DNA from 2 places in the Enterobacter sp. UPMP2061 genome. Region 2 is predicted to be linked to the other one. Evidence: predicted binding sites of a transcription regulator. Region 2 holds the regulator's gene; the other holds the start of a gene.
The links. Region 2 encodes Fur, which represses iron uptake genes when iron is present. Its sites were predicted from a motif close to ATAATAATGAGAACNACTATCAA; they were not measured.
Positions count from the first base shown of each region.

Region 1 (3,806 bases), on a different contig from region 2:
GTTATCCAGATAGCTTGCCAGTTCGGCGTCATTCAGGCGCTTTTTAAGAACAAATGAGAACAACCCGCTGCTGCCCGTAAAGTCACGTTGCCAGTATTCGTGGCCCTTGCTGCCCGGCAGCGCCGGATGGTTAACGCGCTCCACCTGCGGATGCAGCGCCAGCCACTGTGCAATTTGCAGGCTGCTTTCGTGATGCTGACGCAAACGCACACCGAGCGTACGGATGCCCCGGCTGGTCATGTAGGCGGTATCGGCATCCACCATCTGGCCCATCAGGTAGGCGTTTTCACGCAATTGATCCCAGCAGCGGGCGTTAGATACCGCCGTACCGATCATGCCGTCGGAATGGCCAATCAGGTATTTGGTCGCCGCCTGAATGGAGATATCGATGTCAAATTCCAGGGCTTTAAACAGCACACCTGCCGCCCAGGTGTTGTCGATCATGATGATCGCTTCCGGCGCTATGCTGCGCACCGCCTTCACGATGGCCGGGACGTCATGCACTTCCATGGTGATGGAGCCGGGAGATTCCAGGAACACAACGCGCGTGTTGGGCTGAATAAGCGCGGCAATACCGGCCCCAATCAGCGGATCGAACCAGCTGGTGGTGACGCCGAGCTTGCTGAGTATTTTGGTGCAGAAGTCCTGGCTTGGCTCGTAGGCGGTATTGGTCATCAGGACGTGGTCACCCTGTTCCACAAACGCCAGAATGGTATTGGCGACCGCCGCCGCGCCGCACGGGAACAGCGCGCAGCCCGCGCCGCCCTCCAGTTCACACATGGCTTCCTGCAACGAGAAATGGGTTAACGTGCCACGACGACCGTAAAACAGCCCGCCCTTCGCGCGATTACGCGTAGCGATTTTTTTATCTTCAACGGTATCAAACACCAGCGAGGAGGCGCGCTGGATCAGGCTGTTGACCGAGCCCTGCGTGTATTTCTTACTGCGTCCTGCCTGCACCAGCGTGGTCTCAAGCTGCTTTTTAGTCATGTTCGCTAACCCTATTTTTATACGTCTGGACGTCCAGACTACCACGATTGTCAGAATGTGCATCCGGATGCTTATCGAATAAGCAGAAAATATTATCAAAAATTCGCATAAGAAATTTTTACTGCGTAAGCGCAAGGAAAGTGAGCGAAAATTACGGCACTATGTAAATACTAATGAGAACTACTATCAATTCGACGACGTTTTGATATTATTACGTTCAGATTTTGTGATTTGCGTCCTGGAGATACAGAGTGGGTAATAATTTGATGCAGACGGATCTCTCCGTTTGGGGCATGTATCAACATGCTGACATCGTAGTTAAGATTGTGATGATCGGCCTGATTCTGGCGTCCGTGATCACCTGGGCTATCTTCTTCAGCAAGAGCGCCGAACTTCTTTCACAAAAACGCCGCCTCAAGCGTGAGCAGAAGCAGCTGGCGGAAGCCCGCTCTCTGGATCAGGCTTCTGATATCACCTCATCCTTCCATGCGAAAAGCCTGACTACCCTGTTAGTGAACGAAGCGCAGAACGAGCTGGAACTCTCCGCAGGCAGTGAAGATAACGAAGGCATTAAAGAGCGTACCGGCTTCCGTCTGGAGCGTCGCGTTGCGGCCGTGGGTCGTCATATGGGCCGCGGTAACGGCTACCTGGCGACTATCGGCGCCATCTCCCCGTTCGTCGGCCTGTTCGGTACCGTCTGGGGCATCATGAACAGCTTTATCGGTATCGCCCAGACGCAGACCACTAACCTTGCGGTCGTCGCGCCGGGTATCGCAGAAGCGCTGCTGGCCACGGCTATCGGTCTGGTTGCCGCTATCCCGGCGGTTGTTATCTATAACATCTTCGCGCGCATGATTGGCAGTTACAAAGCCACACTGGGTGACGTTGCCGCGCAGGTTCTGCTGCTGCAAAGCCGCGATCTGGACCTGAACGCCGCCGTTAAACCGGTACATGCGGCGTCCAAACTGCGCGTAGGTTGATTGTATGGCAATGCGTCTTAATGAAAATCTGGACGATAACGGTGAAATGCATGAGATCAACGTGACGCCGTTTATCGACGTCATGCTGGTTCTGCTGATTATCTTTATGGTTGCCGCACCGCTGGCGACGGTGGACGTGAAGGTGAATCTGCCTGCGTCCTCCAGCCAGCCGCAGCCGCGTCCGGAAAAGCCTATTTACCTGTCCGTGAAGGCCGATAAGTCCATGTTCCTGGGCAACGATCCGGTAACGGATGCCTCGGTTATTCCGGCGCTGGACCAGCTGACCGGCGGCAAGAAAGACACCACCGTCTTCTTCCGCGCGGATAAAACCGTCGATTATGAAACCATGATGAAGGTAATGGACACGCTGCATCAGGCGGGATACCTGAAGATTGGTCTGGTCGGCGAAGAGAAAGCGGCCGCGAAGTAAAACGAAAGCTTTTGCAGCCTTCCCTGCCGGGTGGCGGCGTCGCCTTACCCGGCCTGCATTCCGCAACAATCATTGTTGACTCACACTGAAGGCGCCGTCGGCGCCTCTTCATCAAGCGCTACACAGGTCACGTTTGAAGTTCGGTAATGACCTTCCGAGAGTTTACGGGTCAGGCGCAGGGTGGCTGTCTCGCGTGCCAGCAGGTACTGATAGTTCGCCTCCAGTCGCCCGAGGATCTTCTCTTTAAGCTCAGGGCGCTGTTCAATAATGGCGTTCATCACCGCGCCGTAAATCTCCTCCTTGGCCTGCAAGGCGTAAATCTCCCGACGATTCTGCCATTTCAGGCGCACCAGCGTGGCCGGAATCGAAACCAAATCCTGCGTAATTCGCGTCATCTCGTCATTTTTTATCTTTTTCAGGGCGTCGAGATTCTGCTTTAAGATAAATTCATCGCTTTTCTTATCATCTAAAGTCAAATAAACGTTATTACCGCTGTCATCATTCACGTTAATCTTCCCCCAGGTCATAAAAAATGGGATTGTTTTTTTCACGCGTAATTAAATTAAGCCAAATTTCATTGCCAGCCTCATTTATTTGCTGCGTTTTCTCGGTCATTATTTGACTTAGCGTCTGGGCATCTATTTCCCCTTCGGCCTGTAAATCATTTAGTAGATGAACTAAGGCTTCAATCTTGATGGCGCGAAATAAACGCTCTTTTAAATGGCGATCGTGCTCTTCCAGCACCATATTACGGGATTTGCCGGTGCGTGAAACACCAATTAATATGTCGGCTTCATAGTCGGAGAGTTTTCTTTTTCCTTGAGTGAAATTCGCCTCTTTATCTGCTTCCGTCGAAGGCTGTTCCACAGGCGTAATGTGGTACTTTGCCGGGACAAGATTGTCGGGCAGCATTTTAATTTCCTTTAATTTCAAAAAAGGTGGGGATGGAAAAAGGGTGAGATTCGTTGACAATAACATGAGGCAATTTTAAAATCAAAAAAAATGGAGCCTACCCATGAACAGCATTTTCTTTACGGTCATAACGTTACTATTACTGACCGCTGGCGTGCTTTTATTGATGCAAGAGTTAAATAAAACGAAAGCGTCAAAAGACGTCAGTGAACCGCCGCAGCCTGAATTGATGTCGAAAGAGGAGGGGGAAGATCATTTCTCCGTATTGATGAACGCCGTGACGCCGGTCTGGTACTGGCGGGTAAATCACGAATATATCGATTTTCTCCATGCGACAATTAAGCGAATGAAAATGGCTGAAATTAATGATACGCCCGGCCTGTTCGACGCGCAGCGCCGTTGTAGCGACCTTAATTCGGCGGTTTATAAATATTACGACAATATCAAAAAACGCTGTCTGAATGGCGAGAAGGTGTCGTACTCCGATTTAGACG
Region 1 is NZ_JBSKJP010000015.1:40,714-44,519, forward strand. It holds gene metC (cystathionine beta-lyase) at 1-990, opposite strand, end outside; gene exbB (tol-pal system-associated acyl-CoA thioesterase) at 1,242-1,970, shown strand; gene exbD (TonB system transport protein ExbD) at 1,975-2,400, shown strand; gene ACWKXX_RS20240 (hypothetical protein) at 2,481-2,927, opposite strand; gene ACWKXX_RS20245 (hypothetical protein) at 2,908-3,312, opposite strand; gene ACWKXX_RS20250 (ESA_00282 family adhesion-associated protein) at 3,416-3,806, shown strand, end outside.
Region 1: exbB (tol-pal system-associated acyl-CoA thioesterase) is a predicted target of Fur. The motif match lies at 1,158-1,180, and genes of this name have one in related genera.

Region 2 (3,806 bases):
AAAATAACCTAAAGACGGTAGTTAATTCGAGGGTATTTCTGACTACCCCTGACCACTTGGTCTTTTCTGTTTTTCGCCGTTTAAGGCGTTTTAATTCGTCAAAGAGGAATAATCTATGCGTACGTTCAGTGGCAAACGTAGTGCGCTGGCGCTGGCTATCGCCGGTGTGACAGCAATGTCGGGCCTGGTGGTTGCGCCAGAGGCAAAAGCAGCAGGTTTCATCGAAGATTCCACCCTCACGGGCGGTATTTATTACTGGCAGCGTGAGCGTGACCGTAAAGACGTCACTGAAGATAAATACAAAACCAACCTTTCTCACTCGACCTGGAACGCTAACCTTGATTTCCAGTCGGGATATGCCGCCGATATGTTCGGGATCGATATTGCAGCGTTCACCGCAATTGAAATGGCCGAAAATGGCGACAGCGGCCATCCGAACGAAATTGCGTTCTCCTCCAGCAATAAAGCCTACGACGAAGACTGGTCCGGCGATAAAAGCGGAATCAGCCTGTATAAAGCGGCTGCAAAATTCAAATATGGTCCGGTCTGGGCGCGTGGAGGTTATATCCAGCCAACCGGCCAGACGCTGTTAGCACCGCACTGGAGCTTTATGCCAGGTACCTATCAGGGTGCGGAAGCCGGTGCTAATTTTGACTACGGCGATGCGGGGGCGTTGAGCTTCTCCTATATGTGGACCAACGAGTACAAAGCGCCGTGGCACATTGAGATGGACAAGTTCTATCAGAATGATAAAAAAACCAAAGTTGATTATCTCCACTCGCTGGGGGCGAAGTACGACTTCAAAAACGATCTGGTGCTGGAAGCTGCTTTTGGTCAGGCTGAAGGCTATATCGATCAGTACTTTGCTAAAGCCAGCTACAAATTTGATATCGCGGGTAGCCCGCTGAGCACCAGCTATCAGTTCTACGGTACGCGCGACAAAGTCAGTGATGGCAGCGTAAATGATATCTATGACGGCACCGCGTGGTTACAGGCGTTGACCTTCGGCTACAAGGTAGGTCAGGTTGATTTACGTCTGGAGGGAACATGGGTCAAGGCAGAAGGGCAGCAGGGCTACTTCCTGCAACGTATGACGCCAACCTACGCCTCTTCCAATGGTCGTCTGGATATCTGGTGGGATAACCGCTCTGACTTCAACGCCGACGGCGAAAAGGCGGTCTTCTTCGGCGCAATGTATGACCTGAAGAACTGGAACCTGCCTGGCTGGGCAGTGGGTGCGTCCTACGCGTACGCCTGGGACGCGAAGCCAGCAGATATGGCTACGCCAGACGCCTACTACGATCCGAATTACCGTCTGAAAGAGTCTTCATACAGTCTGGATGCGATTTACACCCTTCAGGAGGGCCGTGCGAAAGGCACGATGTTCAAACTGCACTTCACCCAGTATGACAACCACTCCGATATCCCGAGCTACGCGGGCGGTTACGGCAACATCTTCCAGGATGAACGTGACGTGAAATTCATGGTCATTGCGCCATTCACAATCTTCTGATGAATACGCAGGCGGGCGAAATCCCGCCTGCATGGAGACTGCATATGATGAAAAAAATGGTAATCGTTGCGCTGCTGGCATCGGGGCTGGTGGCGTGTGCGCAGGATCAGGCGCAGAAAGAAGACTCCCGTCTGAAGGAGGCGTATAGCGCCTGCATCAATACAGCACAAGGATCGCCAGAGAAGATTGAAGCCTGCCAGAGCGTGCTGAATGTGCTGAAAAAAGAGAAAGCGCATGAGCAGTTTGCGACGCAGGAAAATGTTCGCGTGATGGATTACCAGGCCTGTATCCAGGCGCGGAAAAGCGGTAACGATCAGGAAGTGGCGAAGCGTTGCGATAAGATCTGGGACGAGATTCGCAATAACAATAAATAAGTTGCTTTATGCCCGGTGGCGCTGCGCTTACCGGGCCTACAACGGTGTCACAGCCCGTAGGCCCGGTAAGCGCAGCGCCACCGGACTTTTTTCAGGCAAAAAAAAGCCAACCTTACGGCTGGCTCAGAGTATGAACACGATATTATTTCGCGTCGTGCGCGTGGTCGTCTTCGCGGCAATCGCCTTCAGCGCAGTGACCGTACAGGTACAGGCTGTGGTTGGTCAGGCGGATGCCATGACGGGCGGCGATTTCACGCTGGCGTGATTCAATGGAATCATCGCTAAATTCAATGACCTTGCCACAGTCGAGGCAGATCAGGTGATCGTGGTGATGCTGCTGAGTCAGCTCGAACACGGATTTACCGCCTTCGAAATTATGACGAGTAACAATGCCCGCGTCATCAAACTGGTTCAGCACACGATAGACGGTTGCCAGCCCAATCTCTTCACCCATATCGATAAGACGCTTATAAAGGTCTTCCGCACTGACATGGTGATTGTCTGGCCCCTGAAGCACTTCAAGGATTTTTAACCGAGGAAGCGTTACTTTCAGGCCAGCTTTCTTTAATGCGGTATTGTTGTCAGTCATGCGGAATCTGTCCTGTTGCTAAACGATTCACTTCAAAAGAAGAAGTGACAGAAAATGCACTTGGGATAATGCGTCTCATTATAGAACTGCCATGGCTAAATGAAAACTGCAAGTCTCAAGCAAAGTATGCTTATAAAAACGTGGTATCACCAACAAACTTGTTCGATGGCACCCACTTTTTACCAGGGGGATATTGTACAGGTCTGGGCGAAAAAGTTAAAAGTTTGTAGCAATTAATTTAATCGGTTTTACCTGGAAAACGGGCGCAACCGGAGTTGCGCCGCAGGGATATCAGGCGTTAAGGATATCGTCCAGGTTCAGCTCTTCACGAACCTGCTTAACCCATTTTTCTACACGCTCAGCGGTCAGCTCTGGCTGACGGTCTTCATCAATGGCCAGGCCAACGAAGTGATCGTCATCTGCCAGACCTTTGGACGCTTCGAAATGGTAACCCGCCGTTGGCCAGTGACCGACGATCGCCGCACCGCGTGGCTCAATGATGTCGCGAATAGTGCCCAGCGCATCACAGAAATACTCAGCATAGTCTTCCTGATCGCCACAGCCAAACAGGGCAACCAGCTTGCCGTTGAAGTCTACTTCTTCCAGCGTCGGGAAGAAATCGTCCCAGTCACACTGTGCTTCACCGTAGTACCAGGTCGGGATGCCCAGCAGCAGGATGTCATAGCCCTCGAGATCTTCTTTGCTGCTCTTGGCGATGTCATGCACATCAGCAACGTCTTTACCGAGCTGTTTTTGAATGTTTTTTGCGATATTTTCAGTATTGCCGGTATCACTGCCAAAGAAAATGCCGATGATTGCCATGAGTAAAATAACCTCTTGAAACTTAATGGTATGGTGGCGCAAATTGTCCACGGATAAGGGCAATAATAGCAGAACAGGCAACCCTGCGGAAACAGCTATCACGCAGGACTGCACTCTGTGCTACATGAAAAAGGTAATATTGGGGATTTTCTGACTCACGCCTTGCCGCGTAACGTCTCAAGCTGGGCGATCAGCATCTCTTCGATCAGTTCGCTGCGGCTGATGTTGCGCGCGTCAGCTAACTCGTTAAGCGCATCGACGGCATCGGCATTCAGCTTCAGTTCGACACGCTTAAGCCCACGATTTTTATCGCGTTTAAGCTGGTTGCGTTTATTGATACGCAGCTGTTCATCGCGCGAAAGCGGATTCGTTTTCGGTCGTCCCGGTCGACGCTCATTCGCGAACAGATCTAGTGTCGTACGGTCCGTTTGTTCTTTGGCCATGATTCTGAGACTTCGGGGGAAACACGCCGCCCTGCTAATGCCCGGGCGATAAGCGCGCCATCATA
Region 2 is NZ_JBSKJP010000001.1:417,049-420,854, forward strand. It holds gene chiP (chitoporin ChiP) at 116-1,513, shown strand; gene chiQ (ChiQ/YbfN family lipoprotein) at 1,561-1,887, shown strand; gene fur (ferric iron uptake transcriptional regulator) at 2,030-2,476, opposite strand; gene fldA (flavodoxin FldA) at 2,768-3,298, opposite strand; gene ybfE (LexA regulated protein) at 3,454-3,741, opposite strand.